DNA from 3 places in the Jeotgalibacillus sp. 10bf12 genome. Region 2 is predicted to be linked to each of the others. Evidence: riboswitches for the same ligand, from Rfam matches in the RefSeq annotation. Region 2 holds a riboswitch; each other region holds the start of a gene.

Region 1 (7,315 bases), 600 kb from region 2:
TACGTATGATTGCGCAGATCTTTGAAGAAAAAGGCTATGAAGTCCGTCTGATGGGTGCAAACCTTCCAGTAGAGTTTGTGTTAACAATGGCAGTGAACTGGGAGCCGGGTGTCATCGGAATGTCAGCAAGTATGCTGAAGCAGGGTGAAAGAGTTCCCACTTATATTCAAAGATTGATGGAGCGTTTTGACAATACAGAGCTGTTAATCGGCGGCCGTTTTCTTACATTACCGGATCGTCTGTTAGATAAGGCTGACGACTCCAAGGTAACGATCATTCAGGAAGGAAGCGAACTGACTGCATGGTTATCTGATCGCGCTAAAGGAGGAAAATAAACATTGATCCACCTTGATGCCATGCCAATGCCTGTGGTGATCATTGATCATGAATTAAATATAAAAGAAGCTTCAGGCAAAGCACTGAAACTGCTTGGCAAAGCCCCTTCATTCCTCGACTGGGTTGATGATGAAAGCCGGGAAAAAGCCGTTAGATTTATACAGGATGAGCATGTAGAAAAGTTAGAACTAAACTTGGTCACGGCAGAAGGAACAATATCACTTTTCACCATTTTAATTGAATGGGACAAAGAACAGGCAGCTTTAGTTCTTCAACAGGAGGATCATCTGATTGTTCAGCTGATGAATAAAGTAAAAGAGCATCAGCGCCGCCTTGAAGAAAGTGACATGGAACTGATTTTAAAAAAGAATCAGCTTGAAAAATCATTTATGCGGATCAGTGAATTAAGCACCGCAGCGATCCATCTGACTGATGAAATCGTTCTGATACCGATCGTTGGAGACTTAAGTGTCACACTGATCCATAACAATCAGGAGCGGATATTGGAAGATCTTTATGCAAACAATATTGATGAAGTCATCATTGATCTTCAATCAGTGGGATTAATGGAAGATGCCGGTGTGGATGAATTAATGAAAATGATTAAAAGCTTTTCACTGTTCGGGACAGGTTGTACAATTACTGGTGTAAAGCCTGAGCACGCACCATATCTTCATCAGATTAAAAAGATGCAAAAGCTTACTTTTATAAATAATCTTGAGGACAAACTTTCCAGGATTGTTTACTGAAAGTATGTGAAGGAGAAAGAAGGATTGACATGAATAAACAATTTGCAGTACTCGGACTGGGCAGTTTTGGTGGACATCTGGTTGAGGAATTCCACGAAATCGGTGCAGAAGTGTTTGCGATGGACCGCAATGCAGAGTTAGTAGACAAATACTTTGATATTGCCACACATGTCATCCAGGGAGATGCACAGGATGAACAGCTTCTGATTCAGGCTGGCATTAGAAACTTTGATCTCGTTGTCGTATCATTCGGTGAAAATATAGAGGCGAGTATCTTAACAACAATTATTTTAACTGACCTAGGTGTGAAGGAAATCTGGGTAAAAGCATCCAGTCTTTATCATCAGAAGGTACTTGAAAAAATTGGTGCAACTCGCGTAATACGTCCTGAAAAAGATATGGCACGGCGAATTGCCCACAGACTGGCATCCAAACATTTTATTGATTATGTTGAACTGACTGAAGAGCATTCAATGGTCGAAATAAAAGCAACGCCGAAAATTATCGGTAAAACTATCGCCGCACTGAACATCAGAAACCGCTTTGGATGTAACATTGTCGGGATCTACAGGCAGCATGATATGATTGTATCACCAAGTGGAGACGATAAAATTCAAAAAGAGGATGTACTGATTGTCATCGGTGAGAACAGAAAGCTTCACCGATTTGAGAAACAGGGTGTCTGATCGTGTTAATAATTGTTTTGTTAAAATCTATCAGTATTACTGCACAGCTGATGATTGAAGCGTGAGGGGGCGGAGGGGCATTGCGAAGCCTGAGGGCTCACTGCCCGGCCGCGGAAAGCGTCCCCTGAAGCGGAAATCAACAGCCAACTTTAGCAAAGTCTAATAAAAGATCCGGAATCTCTTTATGAGGTTCCGGATCTTTTAAATCTCTCTCCTGAAATTTCTTCAGCCATCAGCAGTTCACTTGCACAGGGCTTGAGAAGTTTTTTAAGCGACGCTTTATCTTCTTCCGGGTCCAGCCACTGATTGAAAGCATCCCGTTCAAGTATGACAGGCATTCTAGTATGGATATCAGCCATCAGATCATTTGGTTCAGTCGTTAAGATCGTACAGCTTCTGATGATTTGATCATCATGACGCCAAGACTCCCACAGACCTGCAAATGTAATCGGCTCACCGTCGTGCCTCTTTATTTCGTAGGGCTGTTTTTCCCTCCCTGATTTTTTCCATTCGTAAAATGAAGTGGCAGGAATCAGGCACCGTTTGGATTCAAATGCTCTGCGAAAGCTTGGCTTCTCTGCGACCGTTTCAGACCTGGCATTGAACGTTTTATACCCAATTTTTTCATCCTTAGCAAAAGGGGGAATCAGTCCCCACCTGAAAGAGGCGGGATAACGCTGTCCGTTTAACTGCACAACCGCTGCAGCATGCTGACTTGGTGACAGGTTCAGGTTTGGCGTATAAAGAAAATCATCCCTCATCTCAAACTGATAATACTGCTGCAGATCATACATCGCCTCAACTAAAGAAAATCGTCCGCACATCCCTCATCTCTCCTTTATAAGCATTCTAACAAAATATTGCGAAGATAGAGAAGATTACAACTTATTTCCTTTTAAAGGTAATCGGTTGATTTGTTTCGGTATACGAATCATACTGAATACAGACATACATATTCAGGAGGGTTTTCCATATGAAGAAATTTTGGTTAGTATCTGCAATGGCAGCTGCACTTATGCTTGCAGCCTGCTCAGATGATTCGTCAGAGCCGGCAGAAACAGAAGAAGCAACAACTGAGGAATTTGCAGAAGAAACGGAAGAGGCTTCAACAGAAGAAGCAGGTGAAGAAGAAAGCGCTGAACCAGAGCTTTATCTTGTTGGTGACGAGGTAACTTCAGGTGACCTGACAGTTACAGTGACTGATACTGGTGTTGCTGAACAAATCGATGACACGAATCGTGTTTACGAGATCAATATGACAGTGACAAATAATGGTGAAGAGGAAGTATCTTTATCTTCAGAGGACTTCACATTGACTGATCTTACAGATGAAGAAAAAATGGCTTACGGCGATCCGTCTGAATGGACAATCGCAGCAGGAGAATCAGCAGAAGGCTCATTACAATATGAATCTGCAGCAGCAACTGCATTCAAACTTTTCGGCACAATCGGTGAAGAAGAAGTTGAATGGAGACTGCCGGGGATTACTTCTTTAGACTAATCGTATTTTAAGCACTTGGCTTTTATAAAAATGGACATGATAAATGCAGCGGAGCGTAAGGTGAAGACACCGTCCGGCCACGGAAAGCGTCCGCCTGAAGTGAAGCGAAACGATTAAAGGGGCTCGAACAATTATGTTCAGCCTCTTTTTTATATCCAATCATTTACCTAAACGTATTTTAATCATCACTCCTATTGACACAACAGCCACCTTTCTTGTAAAGTTGTCATAATTAATTGAATAGCGTGGATTCTTATCAAGAGAGGCGGAGGGAACAGGCCCGTTGAAACCTCAGCAACCTACACACAATGTGAAAAGGTGCTAAATCCATCCTGCAATCATGCAGGGAAGATAAGAAGCTTAGTAGTCTAAAGCCTTCTTATCTATGATGATGGAAGGCTTTTTTGTATATACATCAGGAAGGGTGAAATAATGAACTTACTTGAAGAAATGAAGCAAAGAATTCTGATTGGTGACGGCGCGATGGGAACCCTCCTGTATTCATATGGCTCAGATCAGTGCTTTGAAGAATTAAATCTGTCTCATGCAGAGCATATCCAGCAAATTCATCGTGCATACATTGATGCTGGTGCTGATGTGATACAAACAAATACCTACGGCGCGAACTATCATAAGCTCGAGCGCTACGGACTCGAAGAAAAGGTAAAAGAAATCAATACTGCGGCTGTAAAAAACGCTAAAGCTGCGGCGAAAGACAATACCTTCATTCTCGGTACAATCGGCGGGATCAGAAGCTTCCGTCCTCAATCGATTGACCTGAATGAAATCAAGCGGACATTCAGAGAACAGCTTTACTGTTTACTGTTAGAAGGAGTAGACGGGTTATTATTTGAAACGTATTACGATTTCGAGGAACTGGCAGCGGTCATTGAAATCGCCAGAAAAGAAACAGACCTGCCGATTATTGCGCATATTTCAGTTCAGGAGCCGGATGTGATGCAAAATGGTAAACCGGTTTCTGAAGCGCTACTGGAGCTTGAACAGCTTGGAGCCGATGTAGTTGGCTTAAATTGCAGACAGGGTCCATTCCATATGATTAAGTCACTTGAACAGGTACCGCTTCCTGAAAAGGCTTATCTGTCCTGTTATCCAAACGCGAGTCTTCCATCTTACTCAGAAGGCTCACTTCAGTACAGCAATAATGCTGAATACTTTGGTGAGGTGGCACCTGCATTCAGAGAGCAGGGAGTCAGACTGCTCGGGGGATGCTGCGGGACAACGCCGGATCATGTGAGAGCATTCAGCCAGGCACTAAAAGGGCTTGCACCTATTACTGAAAAAAGAGTGGAGAAAGCTGAAAAGATTGTAGTGCGCTCAAGACAAAAGGATTTGCCTGAGCCCCTCACAGACATCGTTAGAGACCGCAAATCAGTCATTGTTGAACTCGATCCTCCCAAGAAGCTTTATACAGATAAGTTTATCGAAGGTGCAAAAGCACTCGGTGCAGCCGGAGCTGATGCTGTTACTCTTGCTGATAACTCACTTGCGAGTCCGCGTGTATCCAATGAGTCACTTGGTTACCTGATCAAACAGCAGGGCGTCCGTCCGCTTGTTCATCTGACGTGCAGAGACCGTAATCTGATCGGGCTTCAAAGCCATCTGATGGGACTTCACACACTTGGGCTTCATGACATTCTGGCTGTCACAGGTGACCCGACAAAGGTTGGGGATTTCCCGGGTGCAGCTTCAGTCTATGACGTATCATCATTTGAATTGATTGAAATGATCCAGCAGCTGAATAACGGCATGTCGATGTCCGGAAAAGACTTAGGCGAGAAAGCTTCATTTACGATCGGTGCGGCATTCAACCCGAATGTCAGAAGTGTTGAAAGAGCCGTACAGCGTCTGGAGAAAAAGATCTCGGCCGGAGCTGATTACTTTATGAGTCAGCCTGTATTCTCTGAGGAAAAGCTGATTCAGACAGCTGAAGCAGTTAAGGATCTTGGAAAGCCCGTATATATTGGCCTGATGCCTTTGACAAGCAGCAAAAACGCAGACTTCCTTCATAATGAAGTACCCGGTATCAAATTAACTGAACAGGTAAGAGACCGGATGGCAGCAGTGTCCGGTGACCGTGAAAAATCTTACCAGGAAGGATTGGCCATTACAAAGTCACTGATTGATACAGCGCTCGATCTATTTAATGGCATCTATCTGATCACACCATTTATGCGCTATGAAATGACAGCAGAATTAACACGCTATGCCAATGAGCAGGCGGCAAAGAGAGGAGGAAACCAACGTGCGCACATTATTCAATGAACAGCTTAAGAAAAGAATCCTGATTATGGACGGTGCAATGGGTACGATGCTTCAGGATGCGAACCTGTCAGCAGAAGATTTTGGTGGTGAGGACCTTGAGGGGTGTAATGAGAACCTGAACCGCACGCGTCCTGATCTGCTTGAAACCATCCATGACGCCTATTTTGAAGCAGGCGCAGATATCGTGGAAACGAACACATTCGGCAGTATGAGCGTCGTGCTTGAAGAATATGATATCGCATCTGATGCTTATGAACTTTCACGGCTTGGTGCTGAAATTGCCAGAAAGTCAGCCGCTAAATGGTCAACAGAAGACCGTCCGCGCTTTGTTGCAGGCTCAATGGGACCGACAACGAAAACGTTAAGCGTTACTGGCGGTGCAACATTTGAACAGTTGAAAGATTCTTATGCTGAACAGGCAAAAGGGTTAATAGACGGCGGCGCTGATCTGCTGCTGATTGAAACGAGTCAGGATTTATTGAATGTAAAAAGTGCATTCCTGGGGATTCAGGATGCTTTTAAGAAGACAGGCAAAGAACTGCCACTGATGATCTCAGGGACGATTGAACCAATGGGCACAACGCTTGCAGGACAGACGATTGATTCTTTCTATATCAGCGTTGAACATATGAACCCTGTATCAGTCGGACTGAACTGTGCAACGGGTCCTGAATTTATGCAGGATCATATCCGTTCACTCTCAGAGATCAATCAGTCATATGTCAGCTGTTACCCGAATGCAGGTCTGCCGGATGAAGAGGGCGTCTATCATGAAACGCCTGAGACGCTTGCTAAAAAGCTGAGCGGCTTTGCTGAAAAAGGCTGGCTGAACATTGTGGGTGGCTGCTGCGGGACAACCCCTGCACACATTAAAGCCATTGCTGAAGCGATGGAGAACTATAAGCCGCGTACACACAAGCCTAAAAAAGAGCACACAGTATCAGGCATTGAGCCGCTGATCTATGATGACCCGTCTATGCGTCCGCTGATGATTGGTGAGCGTACAAATGTGATTGGCTCACGTAAATTCAAGCGCCTCATTGCAGAAGGTAAAATTGAAGAGGCATCTGAAATCGCACGGGCGCAGGTGAAAAAAGGTGCCCATGTCATTGATATTTGTCTTGCTGACCCTGACCGTGAAGAAGAAGAGGATATGGAAGTGTTCATGCAGGAAGTCGTAAAGAAGGTGAAAGTGCCGCTCGTCATTGACTCAACAGATGAAAAGGTAATCGAAAAAGCGCTCCGCTATTCTCAGGGGAAATCAATTATTAACTCAATTAACCTTGAAGATGGGCTCGAACGCTTTGATGCGGTGGTTCCACTTGCCAAACAATACGGCGCTGCACTGGTTGTCGGTACGATCGATGAAAAAGGAATGGGGGTTTCTGCTGAAAGAAAGCTTGAAATCGCAGCACGCTCCTATCAGATTTTAACGGAAGACTATGGTGTTGACCCGACGGATATTATTTTTGATCCGCTTGTATTCCCTGTTGGAACGGGTGATGAGCAGTATATCGGTTCAGCTAATGCCACAGTTGAAGGGATCCGTTTAATAAAAGATGCCTTTCCAAAAACACAGACTGTACTCGGTGTCAGCAACGTGTCATTTGGTCTTCCGCCAGTCGGACGTGAAGTATTAAACGCAGTCTATCTGTACCACTGTACACTGGCAGGGCTCGATTATGCGATTGTGAATACAGAGAAGCTTGAGCGTTTTGCTTCGATTGACCCTGAGGAAGTAAAAATGGCTGAAAAGCTGT
Region 2 (7,315 bases):
TTCAATCGCTTTTTCCTGATCATCATGCAGCACTGGCACAAGGCTTTCCGCAAAACGCGCCAGGTTCCATCCACCGATATGCGGCTGGTTCCCATAAGCGTAGCGCCCCTGTGCGTCAATTGAGCTGAATACCGTTGACGGATCATAGTCATTCATAAATGCACATGGTCCGTAGTCAATCGATTCACCGCTGATTGTCATGTTATCCGTGTTCATGACGCCATGAATAAATCCGACGAGCTGCCATTTAGCAATCAGCTCAGCCTGCTTTTTCATAACTTCCTGCAGCAGTCCGAGGTATGGATTTCCAGTATCCAATACGTGGGGAAAATGACGTTCAATCGCATAATCTGCGAGTGCTTTGACATTTTCAGATTCGGTCAGTCTGACTGCGTATTCAAATGTACCGACACGCAAATGACTTGAAGCTACACGCGTCATGACAGCACCTGTCAGCAATCTCTCCCGTCTGACTGTTTCACCGGTCAGCGTCACTGCCAGGCTGCGGCTTGTTGGAATCCCGAGTCCATGCATCGCTTCACTAATGATATATTCCCGAAGCATTGGTCCAAGCGCAGCACGCCCGTCACCGCCGCGTGAAAAGTTAGTACGTCCTGATCCTTTCAGCTGAATATCTTTCCGCTCTCCATCCGGGGTGATCTGTTCTCCAAACAATAATGCACGTCCATCTCCAAGCATCGTGAACTGTCCAAACTGGTGTCCTGCATAGGCCTGTGCGAGCGGTTCAGATCCTTCAGGGACTTCATTACCTGCAAGGATGTCCTCTTCGTCTGACAATACTTCCGGATCAAGTCCCAGTTCTTTTGCGAGCGGCTCATTCAGCATAAACAACTCAGGGCTTGCTACCGGATTCGGCTCCATTTTTGAATAAAAGATGTCTGGAAGCTTTGTATAAGTCTGCTCAAGCTTCCATCCTGCTTTTGTGCGCTGTGTCATCGTGCATCCCTCCTTTGGCTATTATCTCCTGATTTCAGTGTAACATGCCGGGGATTGTTTTCGGTTTAGAGTGCTTACTGAACACACTTAAAATAACCGGGTTAAGTCAGTCAACCGCTCAATCTCATATTCAAAATCATCCACGTTCCCAAAACCATATTTCGCATATACAAACGGCACACCTGCTTTACGTGCCGCATCACGGTCACCCTGCGTATCTCCTACATAAACGGGATCCTTCAATTCATTCCGCTCAATGACCAGCTTAATATTTTCTCCTTTTGAAAGACCTGTTCTGCCCGGATTCTCAAAGTCATCAAAAAAGCGATCAAGTTTATGGTACTGATAAAAGGCTTCAATATAGCCTTCCTGACAGTTACTCACGATAAAGAGACGGTACTTCTTTGAAAGTGTAACAAGGGTTTCTTCAAGTGCCGGATACAACTCTCCCCCATTTTCCGCTACATAGGGAATTTCGATTTCTGTCAAATAATCCATAACTTCCTTTTGATCTTCCTCGCTTAGCTCCGGGAAAAAAATCTGTGAAATCTCGTGCATCTGCTTTCCCATTGTCTGCTTCAGATCCTCAAGCGTCAGTTGCTTATCTGCTTTCGGATGCTCTTCAATAGCTCTATTCCATGAAGTTAATACGGTTTCCCGCGGGTCCCACAATGTGCCGTCAAGATCAAAAATAATACTGTCCATTTGTCATTCCTCCAAAGGTGCTTTTGTTTTGGGTTTACCCGAATCATATCTGAGTTATGTATTTTTCGCTTTTATAAATAAATTCTTAAAATTGTTAAACACCCGTTAAATATTATTTCAAAAAATCTTTTTAACTCAAATTCTTACATAGTGGTAATGAAAACCCTTTCAATATTTTAGATTTTTCTCTTTATTACAAAAGTTTTTAAAAACCCCTTTACAACACTGTAGATACTCTATAACATTGAACCCATCTTAAAAACAACTTTATATGGAACTTATCAAGAGCGACCGAGGGATAGGCCCGATGACGTCCGGCAACCCCCAGCCAGTGCTGGGAAGGTGCCAATTCCTACAGAATGATTTCATTCTGAAAGATAACCCGATTCCATTTTCAGGTGTCTCTTTCCGAATGAAAGAGACACCTTTTTTGTATTTAAATTGATTAAAGGAGACTGCCATGATTAAAATTAAAAATTTATCCAAAGTATATCAGACAAAAAAAGGCAGTGTATCCGGTGTAGATCGTGTAACACTAACCATTCCAAAGGGTGAAATTTTTGGAATTGTCGGGTATTCGGGTGCCGGTAAAAGTTCTCTCATCCGTTGTCTGAATCTACTCGAACAGCCGACAAGCGGTCAAATCGAGGTAAACGGAGTAGACTTGACTAAGCTAAAAGGTCCTCAACTCAGAAGAGCGCGGCTAAAGATCGGAATGATATTTCAGCATTTTCATTTAATCAGTCAGAAAACTGTTTCTGAAAATATAGCATTTGCCTTAAGAGCAGCCGGAACTCCGCGAAATAAAATTAATGAACGCGTCATTAATCTGCTTGATATGGTTTCTCTTACAGACAAAAAAGATGTCTTTCCAGCTCAATTAAGCGGTGGACAGAAGCAACGCGTGGGGATCGCCAGGGCTCTTGCAAATAACCCTTCTGTTTTATTGTGTGATGAAGCCACTTCCGCACTGGACCCTAACACAACGCTGGCAATACTTAAGCTGTTAAAAAAGATTAATCGGGAGCTGAATATTACAATCGTCTTAATTACCCACGAGATGAATGTGGTAAAAGAAATCTGTGATCGAATGGCGATCATGCAAGATGGACAGGTGATTGAAGAAGGAAGCGTCTACGATATCTTCTCGAATCCCCAGACCCCTCTGGCAGAAGAATTTATTAAAAGCGTCGTCTCATTTGATGTTCCTGCAACGATTTTACAACAGTGTACAGGACGTATCCTGAAAATCATATTCAGAGGGGCAGTTGCAGGTGAAGGTGTGATCACTGATACACTTCAGCAATTCAATGTGAAGGGTAACTTTCTTCACGGTTCTATTGAATATATCCAGGAGAGGCCACTAGGTATATTTTTGATGGAAGCAAAAGGTGACTCTCAGGCGATTAACCAGGCTCTTTTATATATGAGAGAACGCGGTGCTCAGGTGGAGGTGATCAGAGATGGGATTTGAATTTTCCAGAATGCTTGAATTGATGCCGGAAATCTGGACTGCGTTTGGTCAGACATTATATATGATCGGCATTGCATTAGCCGTGGCTATCGTTCTTGGTTTACCGCTTGGCGTTTTACTGTTTGTCACTGATCGGGGGTTATTTCTTGAAAACCGGATCATTCAATCCAGTTTCGGTTTTGTCATTAATATGGTCAGGTCCATACCATTTATTATTTTGCTCGTTGCACTTATCCCGCTTACAGACTTCATAGTTGGCTCAACGATCGGACCTGCTGCTGCAAGTGTTTCGTTATCAGTAGCGTCCATCCCATTCTTTGCCCGGATTGTCGAATCAGCGCTGAGAGAAATTGATAAAGGTGTGATTGAAGCTGCTGTAGCAGTCGGTGCAACGCCATGGATGATTATCAAAGATGTATTATTACCGGAAGCCAAAACTAGTATCGTTCAGGGAATTACATTGACGATCATTAGCCTTGTTGCTTACTCTGCAATGGCTGGCGTTGTAGGAGGTGGCGGGATTGGTGATCTCGCAATCAGATTCGGTTATTACAGATACGACAATACAATCATGATCGTAACTGTAGTGATCCTCATTATACTTGTGCAACTCGTTCAACAGATCGGTGATTGGACATCTAAAGCAATCGATAAAAGATAAGGGAGAGATTATATAATGAAAAAGAGTTTATTAACTGTATTATTATTGACTTCGGTAACTGCACTGGCAGCATGTGGGGGCGACAGTGAAGCTTCAGGGGATGAAAAATCCATCAAGCTGGGAGGTACCGCTGGACCTTACAGTGATATGTTAAACGAAGCAATTAAGCCTGGTCTCGAAGAAAAAGGATATGAGGTAGAGATTGTTGAGTTCAGTGATTATATTCAACCGAATAATGCCCTGGATAACGGAGATATTGATGCTAATTTATTTCAACATACTATCTACCTGGAAAACTTTGAAGAAGAGAACGATATGGATCTATCCGGTCTAATCATGGTTCCAACTGCTCCAATGGGTATTTACTCAAATGTATACGATTCTATTGAAGAAGTTGAAGATGGAGCAACCATTGCAATTCCAAATGATCCAGTTAATGCGGCGCGTACATTCCTTGTTCTTCAGGATCATAATCTGATTACACTGAATCCTGATGCCCCTGAACTGACAGTATCTGAAAATGATATTCAGGACAATCCAAAAAATCTTGTATTCCAGCCAATTGAAGCGGGAGGTTTACCTCGTGCTGTTGAAAGCGCCGATTTGGCAGCTGTACCAGGAAACTTTGCTTTAGCTGCTGAAATGAACCTACTTGACGCATTGGCACTTGAAGATATGCCTGACGAGTATCGAAATGTGGTTGCAGTAACAGCTGAAAACGAAGATTCAACACTTGCAGAGGATTTGATTGAAATAGTTGAATCTCCTGAATTTGAGGAAACCATCGATTCAGATTTCGAAGGTTTTGGAAAACCTCAGTGGATGGAAAACAGATAGGACGTGAGTAATGTGAATGATGTCATTGTCCGCGGTGCACCTGCAGAATATGTTATCAAACCAAATGCACTTGAAGACCTTGAAGTAAAATTATCCGAACGAGGTATCAATCGTATTCTTTTAGTATCAGGTGTTGAGTCGTGGAAAGCAGCAAAACAAGCTTTCCCGACTTTTAGTGACATTAAAGTTCATCATGAATTCTACAATGGAGAATGCACAATCGAAGAAATCAGCCGCATTACATCACTGGCTTCCGGGTTAAATGTTCAGGCAATTGTGGGGCTTGGCGGAGGAAAAGTACTCGACACTACAAAGGCAGCAGCTGCGAATTCGCATGTAAAGACAATTTTGATTCCTACCCTTGCATCTAATTGTGCACCATGGACACCCATCAGCGTCATCTATCAAAGTAATGGAATGATGACTCACTATGATATCCATCCCACCGGAGTAGATTTACTGTTAGTGGATCCAATTATATTGGCAGCACCGCCTGCACTGCTACGCGCAGGCATTGGAGACACACTTGCTAAATGGTATGAAGCAGACGTTCAAATTGGCAGAATGCAAAAGCCTATGCCTGCATTGGAGGTTGCACATTTTGCTGCTAAAAAATGTGCAGATGTTATGCTCGAATACGGAGAACAGGCTTTATTAGATGCGGAACATAAAAAAAGCTCTGAAGCTTTTGTACGGGTTACTGAAGCCATCATTATGCTCGGTGGAATGGTAGGAGGTTTTGGAGATCAATATGGGCGGGTTGCAGGTGCACATGCAATTCATAATGGATTGACATCCGCTCCCGAATCTCATTTAGCGTTACACGGTGATAAAGTTGCTTATGGTATTCTAGTTCAGCTGATGCTTGAGGAAAAATATAATGAGATTGAGCATTTATTACCTTTTTACAAAAAAATCGGGTTGCCGATATCTCTAAATGATCTTCATATCCCTGCACATAGAATTGTAGCAATCGCAGAAAAATCCACCACGGTAAAGGAAACAATTCATGTATTGAAAAATCGCCGAATCACTGCTGAAGAAACAATTCAAGCCATGAAAAGACTGGAAATACAATATACTTTGTAGATGATGAGGCCTGACAGCAAATAACTGTCAGGCCTCTTTTTAACGATCTCGAAACTGCTTCAGCATCTCAAGTCCCATTGTCACACCGTGACTCATGGCAGAACCTCCGCCATAGGCTGCTGCGACCATCAGCGTTTCATGAATCTGCTGATCTGAGCAATCATGCCCTACACACTGGTCCATGTGATAAGCGATACTTGACTCGTCTCCATCCTTTACTGCAATTGCAAGTGCAGTCAGATGTTTATGAGCGCGGTCAATTTCACCAGCTTCAAATGCTTTTCCGGTGAAGCGGTTATATTCACTTACTGCTTCAGGAAGTGCATCATGCACCTCTTCAATCCCTTTTCTATAACGATCTAAAATTTCTTCTCCGTTAATATTCATTTTCCCACTCCTTCACTAAATTCAATATTATGCCATTCCTTTTTCAATAGACGGCTAAACTGTTGAATGTGCTCAGAAGATAGGATGACCTTTAATACATATCTGTATACCTTATTAAATTGCGAAATATAGAAGACCTGCGATCAACAGATTAGGTAAGGCCAGCAAAAATGAAGATTGGGTTATTTGAGTCCGTTCTTTCCGCATTTCCCTTGACTCGTTTGCAAAGTTCGAGCCTGCTTCATGGCCGCTTGGAGCTGCACCTGAGGAAAATATCATCACAACCAGAAACAAAATACCGAGCCCGGCCGGAATCGTGTAGATTTCTTCAGCTCCCCAAATAATCCACGACAGAATCAGGCCGATTAATGCAAGACCTGTGCCGATACCGATCGTTTTCATCTAATCACTCCTTTGATATTAGAATCCATCTAATCCATAATGTTTTTTTAACACTCTACCAAGCACTTCACTTTTTTCAGGACCCCATGGATGATTTTGGAATTGAAATACCTCATCACATTCTGTTTGAGTTAAAACAAAGCCGCTAAAATTAAGATTAACTTCTTCATTTTCACTCGTTGAGAATCCTCCGCCTCCAATTGGACCAACACAAGTTTGATCTATTTTACTTCTCTTTCCTGTCTGATCAACATATACATATTGATCCGTTACGGTTCCATAGTTTTGATCATACGTTGAAGTAACGTAATAGCCTTGTTCATTTACAGGAATTACTGTATAACCATCTCTTTCTTCCAGTGCCGGCGTACCTTTTACGTTATATACGATGATTATATTTCCCGTATACCCCTCGGGGATCAGAAACAGTTGATTGGTCACATGATTTTGTTCTTGCCAGATTGACCACCCAACTGATCCACTTATCACGAGCAGAGCGCTCACCATTCCTGCGACTACAGGCCTCAGTTTAATGCGTTTTAAAAGGAGATAAATTAAATAAGAAATAATTGTACAACCCAGGATATAGGGGAATAGCATGTAAAAACCGAACAAAAAAGATATAAGCGCTGACAGGCCGCTTTCCGGTGTCATATTCAAGAATATTTGCAAGATCATAATGATCATGAATGCCACTGTGACAATTCCAAGTAATTTCAAAAAATTCTTCATGTTGATAGCTCCATTTCAGTTGATTAAAACGCACCCGAACCTCCACCGCCTCCACCTACTCCGCCTCCTGA
Region 3 (7,315 bases), 770 kb from region 2:
ATGATTCGGCGGATTGTTTTACAGCCGGCAAATCCGAGTGTATCCTGCCAAATCTTTTCAAGCACATAGTCTGCATACTGATCTGTGCGCTGTCTTTCTTCAAACCCTTTTTCAAGCAGCAGCTCGCGGTAACGTTTCTCAAATACTGCCCATGTCTGTTCGATCGTTTTAAGCAGGTAGTCGCTAATATCAGGGCGCTTATTTTCATCCGCTCTTTCCTGCTGTGCGATATAGTTCAGCGTCAGGTTGGCAATGAATGCACCGATATCAAATCCTGCCGGACCGTAAAATGCAAATTCAGGGTCAATGACTTTTGTGGACTCCTCCGTTACAAAGACGCTGCCTGTATGGAGATCTCCGTGAAGCAGTGTTTCACCTTCAGTCAGGAATTGTTTTTTCAATTTTGCGACTTCAAAGATTAGACGATCGTCCTCCCACAGCGACTCCACTGTTTCCTGAAGGTTCTCAGGGTATGAATTAGATTCAGCATTTTGGTAAGGATCTGTGAATACAAGTTTTTCAGTAATGTCACACAGGTCAGGATTCACAAACTGACGTGCCAGCTTTTTCTTTTCAATCGGTCCAAGCGCTTCATCAGAGGCGTTGAACAGGTTTTCTGCAAGATATGAACCAATATGCGCTGAAATGTGAGGATAAAGGTTCCCTTCAATTAATCCTTTTCTGAGAATCACGTGATCTGACAGGTCCTCCATGACAGTTACTGCATAATCATCATCATAATCGAAAACTTCCGGCACAAGCGATGGCACATATTTCGCTGCTTCCTGCAGTGCCTGGCGCTCAATGCGTGCACGATCAAGCGACAGCGGCCAGCTTTCACCGACAACCTTTGCATATGGCAGCGCCTGCTTCACAACAAGTGATTTGTCAGTCTGCAGATCCTTCACAATAAACACATAATTCAGATTGCCATCTCCAACTTCTTTACACGTTACCTGCTCTTTATCAGTGATCAGTCCCTTATTTTCTAAATAAACGAGGACACTCTGTTCAGTAAATGGTTCATACACATGCTCACGTACATTTGTCATTAACGTTCCTCTCCTTTAATCAAATTCTTTTTTATGCCATTCATCTTCAGGAATATCGAGATCCTCTCCTGAAAAACGCTCTTCTCTGAATACTTCACCGTAATTGTGGAATCCGTTACGCTCCCAGAATCCTGGGCGGTCTTCCTTTAAAAATTCAATGCCTCTGATCCACTTCACACTCTTCCAGAAATACAGATGCGGCACGACCAATCTGAATGGATAGCCGTGCTTTGCTGTCAGCGGCTTTCCCTCAAAGGAATGTGCCAGTAGAATGTCATCTCCGAGCAGATCCTCAAGAGGAAGGTTCGTCTCATAGTCATGATCTCCATAAATCATGACGTGTTTTGTGCCTTCAGGAATATCGTAGTCTTTCAGTAAGTCTTTGATTGTGACGCCTGTAAATGCATTATCAAACCGCGACCATCTTGTGACGCAGTGAATATCTTTCACAACCGTCGTCTGCGGCAGCTGCATGAGCTCGTCATATGTGAATGTCCTTTTCGTTGCCCCTTCACCAAACAGCGTGAAATCCCATGTAGCAAGATTGTATTCAGGGACCTCGCCTTCATGCAGAATCGGAAATTTTTCTGTCAGCGTCTGACCTGGCGGGAGTCTGCCATCATGTGTATTTTTCTGTACCGGCGGCCGTGCTTTTTTCAACCGTTCTGCCTTACCCATTGTTTCACGCTCCTTGTTTGATTCTTTCTTAGTAAAAGCCATTTTCATCTTTCCTCAGCTGAGATTGGAGCGTAAGGCGGCGACTCCTTTGGCAGGAAGGGACAGGTGAGACGATCACGGCGAAGCCTGATGGCTCAGCGCCCGGCCACGGAAAGCGTCCGCCTGAAGCGGAAATCACAGCCAGCTTTATAAAGTTAAACAATAAAAAGCCCCTTTCTAAGATAGAAAGAGGCAGAATTAGACTGATTCGACCTCTTATCTCTCAGACCATTACGTCTGTTGGATGTAGCACCGTGTCCCTGCTGAATGTATACAGCGGGGCCGGTTGCCGGGCTTCATAGGGCCAATTCCCTCAGCCAACTCTCGATAAGAGTGGTATATGTAGTTGGTTGTTTTTGGTTATTTCGAATTCATAATTGCAAGTTTACGGAATAGAGTGACGTTTTGTCAATGAGTTTTTTAAAAATTATTTTTGAGGGCTTCTGGGAACCGCTGTTGACCTGCGTTTCAGGCGGACGCTTTCCACGGCCGGGCGGTGAGCCCCTTCCATGCTTCGCATTACAGGGTCTCACCTGTCCCTTTCCGCCGTTGGAGTCGCCGCCTTCCACTCCGGTCAACAGCTGAGTTATCTTTTAAAATTATATAGAGTCGGTTGATCAATTATCTCTCATTCTTTAAAGTTTCTTAAAAAATCTTAGTACCTGCTCAGCGGGTGGTTAAAGCGTCCCCCTGAAGCGGAAAACACCCACCAAATTATTAAGAGACAAACACAATATTACTCATAAACTAAAATCACAATAATATAATTTTCTGAAAAAGCAGCTTGACGTTTTTGAAGATGTCTGCCATAATTCGGTACATGATTTTAAATCCAACCGAATACGTATGAAACTCTTATAAAGAGCAGGTGGAGGGACCGAGCCCGATGAAACCCGGCAACCTGTTTCAGCTAACGCTGATTCAAGGTGCTAATTCTCACAGCGACAGCTGAAGGATAAGAGGAAGAACGTTCATTTTGATGTCCGCTTCCTCTTTGGGAGCGGATTTTTTATTTCTTTTTTTGAAAGGATGTCAATAATGTCAAAAATTACAGCGACTTATCTCGTACATGATGCAAAAGGAAATTTAGAAAAAAAGGCCGAGTCTATTGCACTTGGGCTGACGGTCGGTTCATGGACGGACCTGCCGGCGGTTGATCAGGAGCAGTTGAAAAAACATAAGGGTGAGGTTGTTTCTGTCAGTGAAACGTCACCTTCAGCAGCAGCCGGCCACCTGGGTGAGCGTAAGGCAGGGCTGATTAAAATCGCCTATCCGGCAGCAAACTTCAGTGCTGATATTCCGGCAATCCTGACTACGATTTTTGGAAAGCTTTCACTGGATGGTGAAGTGAAGCTTGTTGATATCGAGCTTGATGAAGCACTTGAACAGCAGTTCCCCGGTCCCCAGTTCGGGATTGATTCAATCAGAAATAAACTTGGCGTACACGATCGCCCACTGCTGATGAGTATTTTTAAAGGGATGATCGGCCGCGGAACAGACCTGTTTGAAGAACAGCTTCGCGCACAGGCTGCAGGCGGCGTTGATCTTGTAAAGGATGATGAGATTTTATTTGATAATCCACTTACACCTTTTGAGGATCGGATCCGCCGCGGCGTAAAGGTTTTGAATGAAGAATATGAGCGCACAGGCCACCGCACGTTATATGCAGTGAATCTTTCAGGAAGAACATTTGATTTAAAAGAAAAAGCACGAAAAGCAGTGTCACTTGGCGCAAATGCACTTCTCTTTAACGTATTTGCTTACGGACTTGATACATTGCAGAGCCTTGCTGAAGACCCATATATTGATGTGCCGATTATGGCGCACCCTGCTGTATCCGGCGCCTTTACGGCTTCACCGCTTCACGGAATTTCTAATCAGGTACTGCTTGGTAAATTGCTTCGTCTTGCAGGTGCAGATTTCGTGCTGTTCCCTTCTCCATACGGCAGTGTCGCAATGGAAAAAGCTGAAACATTTGCAATCAGAGATGCCCTTACCTCTGACAGCCGTCTGAGACGCGCCTTCCCTGTTCCGTCAGCAGGCATTCACCCGGGGTTAGTGCCTCAGCTGATCGAGGACTTCGGTAAAGACTCCATTATTAATGCAGGCGGCGGGATCCATGGTCACCCAGGTGGCGCGGCTGCCGGTGCAAAAGCGTTCCGTGATGCCATCGCAGAAGTGCAGGCCGGTGGTACTTTAGAGGACGCTGCTGCAAAGTCAGCAGAGCTTGAAAAGGCACTTGCATTATGGGGGTGAGCGCATGCCGAGCGTAATCTTTTGTGATTTTGATGGCACGATTACAAAATCCGACAACATTATTTCCATCATGCAGCACTTTGATCCACCGGGATGGGAACAGATTAAAGATCAGATTCTTTCCCGGGAAATATCGATTCGTGAAGGCGTAGGAAAAATGTTTGCAACCCTCCCTTCTTCTTTAAAAGATGAGATCATTCATTATGTTGTCGAAACAGCTGAAATACGTGATGGTTTTGGGGATTTTGTCAGCTATACAAGAAAAGAAAATGTACCCCTGAACATCGTCAGCGGCGGCATCGACTTTTTCGTAAAGCCTATGTTAAAACCATATGACCTTGAAAAGCAGCTTTACTGCAACGGCAGTGATTTCTCGGGAAATACGATTCAAATCACCTGGCCGCATACATGTGATGAACATTGTTCAAATGACTGCGGGTGCTGCAAGCCAAGCATTATCAGAGAACTTGCTGATGAACATGTACAGAAAATTGTCATTGGTGATTCAGTCACAGACCTTGAGGCAGCAAAGCTTGCTGATCTGGTATTTGTCTGTGGTGATTACCTTGAGGAAAAGTGCAGGGAGCTGAATCTTCCGTATAAGCGTTTTACTCATTTTGATGAAGTGGTTACGTATCTTGAACAGTCCAAGGAGGTTGTACACCGTTGAAAACACTTGACCTTGAAGCACGCTGGCAGGAGCTTGCCGATGTAAAGGATGCACTTGGTGCAAGATACTGGTTCCCGGGTACAAGCGGCAATCTGTCGATTAAAGTATCTGATGATCCGCTCGAATTTTTAGTCACAGCAAGCGGTAAGGATAAGTATCAGCGGACCGATGAAGACTTTCTTTTAGTCGACCGGAACAGCCAGGCGGTTGAACAAACCGGATTAAAGCCTTCTGCTGAAACACTTTTACATCAAAAGGTCTATGAATTGACTGATGCAGGCTGTTCCCTTCACGTTCACACAGTAAGCAATAATGTCATTTCCGAGCTGTACGCTGAAAAAGGAGAAATTACTTTTCAAAATCAGGAGCTGATCAAGGCATTTAATCTATGGGATGAAGATGCTGTACTGAAGGTACCGATTATTGAAAACCCTGCGCACATTCCGGACCTGGCAAACCTTTTGGCAGAGAAAATTGATGAAAATATATTTGGCGTATTAATCCGCAATCACGGCATTACCGTCTGGGGACGGAATGCTTTTGAAGCAAAAAAGCATCTTGAAGCATTTGAATTTCTATTTGAGACACATTTAGCACTGCGACTACACACTCAGGGAGGAAGATAAAAATGGCGACAATTACAATCAGAGATACTCAGGAAACGATTAAAGGCGAAGAACAGGTTCAGGCATTCCTGTCTGATCAGGGCGTATTATATGAAAAGTGGGATCCTGCAAAGCTTCCGGAAACACTTCAGGGTGTGACAGGACTTTCTGATGAAGATAAGGAAACTGTTCTTTCAGTATTTGACGAAGAGATCCGTTCACTGGCTGAGCGCCGCGGTTATCATAACTGGGACGTGATTTCACTGAATGAACAGACACCAGGTCTTGAAGATCTGTTGAAAAAGTTCGAGCAGGTACATACGCATACGGAAGATGAAGTACGTGCCATTACTGCCGGATCAGGTATTTTCATTATTAAAAGTGAAGAAAAAGGCTACTTTGATGTAAACCTTGCACCTGGCGATGTGATTTCTGTACCGGTTGACACGCCTCACTTCTTTACGCTGACTGATGAGCGAGAAGTGGTAGCTGTGCGCCTCTTTATTGAAAAAGAAGGCTGGGTTGCACACCCTTATCACGACCCTGCATTTGAAGAAGCAAAATAAGATGATGAACCGCATCCTTTAGGGGTGCGGTTTTTGTTTTTGAGGCGTAGTGTGGCGTAGGTCTAATTTCACTTTTCTAAGGACCACGACGTTTTTTCTCCGAACAGCACCTTATATTCGTAAGCGTCAAACGAACCACACCTTCTGTTGTGTAACCTTCCGTGACAAAATGAAGGAAATCAAATATGTAACGAACGTGTTCAATCAAGCTACGATTTTTTCTACTTTCTCTTCACATAGACATTTCAAACGGATCTTAAGCCAGATGAAATGCTCCTTTCTTCGAAAGGTACACCGACTGCCTCTTATCCTATGAACACATTGGTTATATGGAAGGTGTGGTTATTGAATGGATGTAAAAGAAAGCTCAAATCACGTGCCAAGTGGATACGTAGAAAAGATGTCGCGTATCTATGAAGAGTGGCGTGAAAGTGACTTATCATTAAAAGCATTTTGCGAGACTCGGGATGAAGTCACGTACAGTCAGCTTCATTATTTTAGAATGACTTACCGGCCAGAGGATATCCAACAGGAACGTCCAACTGGATGGGCAAAAATCAATATGCAATCCCCTACTACGAAGCTCGACCTGCACGTAGGGCCATATAAAGTTGTGATCCCTCCGGGATTTGATAAAGAATTATTAACTGAACTGCTGGAGGTGATCACGCCATGATTCTTCAACCGGAATCTATACGCAATATATACCTCGCTCAAGGCGTGACAGATATGCGATTATCCATTGATGGTCTTGCGGCCATCGTACAGGAAACGTTTGAATTAGATCCGTGTTCTTCAGATATCTTTTTGTTTTGTAACCGTGAACGGGATAAAGTGAAGATTCTACACGGGAGCACAATGGTTTTTGGCTGTATTATCGCAGACTTGAAAATGGCCGATTCCGTTGGCCCGAAGGGCGTGAAGATGAAACCACTTCTCTGAACCCTAAACAGTTAAAGTGGTTGTTAGAAGGACTGACGATTGAAGATGGAAAAGTTCATCCGAAACTTTCCGGCATGAAAGTTATATAAGGGGTAGACCTCAGACAGAAGGTGTCGTACCCTAGGGGTATGAAAAAACAAACGACACCTTCTCATCCTAAAACTTCAAATAAAGACCGCATTCATGAACTGGAAAAGCGTAACGAAGAGCTCGAAGCTCTTGTCTCTTGGTATGAAGGCCAATTCAAACAGCTTCAAACCGAGAAATTCGGCCGTTCCAGTGAAAAGACGAATACCTCCGATGGTCAGATTGAACTTCCACTTTTTAATGAAGTAGAGATCACTCAAGATTCAGCACATGAAGAACCACAGTTAAACGAAAGCGATCTCGTTTCAAGCACTCAAAAACAAGCGAAAGCGTTCATCACATGAACTGAACCTTCCGGTTGAAAAAGTCACTTATCATTTACCTGAAGCTGAACGAAATTGCGAAAGCTGCGGGCATGAC

What was found. A riboswitch is a leader RNA that binds a small molecule or an ion and turns the genes downstream of it on or off. The one in region 2 is predicted to bind S-adenosylmethionine.
Region 1: it holds a riboswitch for S-adenosylmethionine, as region 2 does, so the genes downstream of both, DH10bf12_RS09485 (bifunctional homocysteine S-methyltransferase/methylenetetrahydrofolate reductase) here and DH10bf12_RS06340 (methionine ABC transporter ATP-binding protein) in region 2, are expected to answer to the same signal.
Region 3: it holds a riboswitch for S-adenosylmethionine, as region 2 does, so the genes downstream of both, DH10bf12_RS02060 (2,3-diketo-5-methylthiopentyl-1-phosphate enolase) here and DH10bf12_RS06340 (methionine ABC transporter ATP-binding protein) in region 2, are expected to answer to the same signal.

What each region holds. Positions count from the first base shown of each region.
Region 1 covers NZ_CP200276.1:1,814,990-1,822,304, forward strand. The annotation lists gene DH10bf12_RS09460 (cobalamin B12-binding domain-containing protein) at 1-335, shown strand, start outside; gene DH10bf12_RS09465 (STAS domain-containing protein) at 339-1,085, shown strand; gene DH10bf12_RS09470 (potassium channel family protein) at 1,115-1,771, shown strand; gene DH10bf12_RS09475 (SOS response-associated peptidase) at 1,954-2,595, opposite strand; gene DH10bf12_RS09480 (DUF4352 domain-containing protein) at 2,745-3,272, shown strand; SAM riboswitch class I at 3,523-3,630, shown strand; gene DH10bf12_RS09485 (bifunctional homocysteine S-methyltransferase/methylenetetrahydrofolate reductase) at 3,705-5,555, shown strand; gene metH (methionine synthase) at 5,503-7,315, shown strand, end outside.
Region 2 covers NZ_CP200276.1:1,210,533-1,217,847, reverse strand. The annotation lists gene DH10bf12_RS06350 (protein adenylyltransferase SelO) at 1-957, opposite strand, end outside; gene DH10bf12_RS06345 (HAD family hydrolase) at 1,045-1,662, opposite strand; SAM riboswitch class I at 1,938-2,046, shown strand; gene DH10bf12_RS06340 (methionine ABC transporter ATP-binding protein) at 2,123-3,136, shown strand; gene DH10bf12_RS06335 (methionine ABC transporter permease) at 3,126-3,797, shown strand; gene DH10bf12_RS06330 (MetQ/NlpA family ABC transporter substrate-binding protein) at 3,813-4,634, shown strand; gene DH10bf12_RS06325 (iron-containing alcohol dehydrogenase family protein) at 4,647-5,723, shown strand; gene DH10bf12_RS06320 (carboxymuconolactone decarboxylase family protein) at 5,763-6,110, opposite strand; gene DH10bf12_RS06315 (DUF5316 family protein) at 6,225-6,512, opposite strand; gene DH10bf12_RS06310 (DUF6843 domain-containing protein) at 6,531-7,244, opposite strand; gene DH10bf12_RS06305 (DUF2207 domain-containing protein) at 7,268-7,315, opposite strand, start outside.
Region 3 covers NZ_CP200276.1:444,018-451,332, forward strand. The annotation lists gene mtnK (S-methyl-5-thioribose kinase) at 1-1,052, opposite strand, end outside; gene DH10bf12_RS02055 (sulfite oxidase-like oxidoreductase) at 1,068-1,730, opposite strand; SAM riboswitch class I at 1,983-2,103, opposite strand; SAM riboswitch class I at 2,622-2,731, shown strand; gene DH10bf12_RS02060 (2,3-diketo-5-methylthiopentyl-1-phosphate enolase) at 2,808-4,025, shown strand; gene DH10bf12_RS02065 (2-hydroxy-3-keto-5-methylthiopentenyl-1-phosphate phosphatase) at 4,030-4,695, shown strand; gene DH10bf12_RS02070 (methylthioribulose 1-phosphate dehydratase) at 4,692-5,321, shown strand; gene DH10bf12_RS02075 (1,2-dihydroxy-3-keto-5-methylthiopentene dioxygenase) at 5,324-5,866, shown strand; gene tnpA (IS66 family insertion sequence element accessory protein TnpA) at 6,216-6,542, shown strand; partial or broken gene tnpB (IS66 family insertion sequence element accessory protein TnpB) at 6,539-6,897, shown strand; partial or broken gene tnpC (IS66 family transposase) at 6,937-7,315, shown strand, end outside.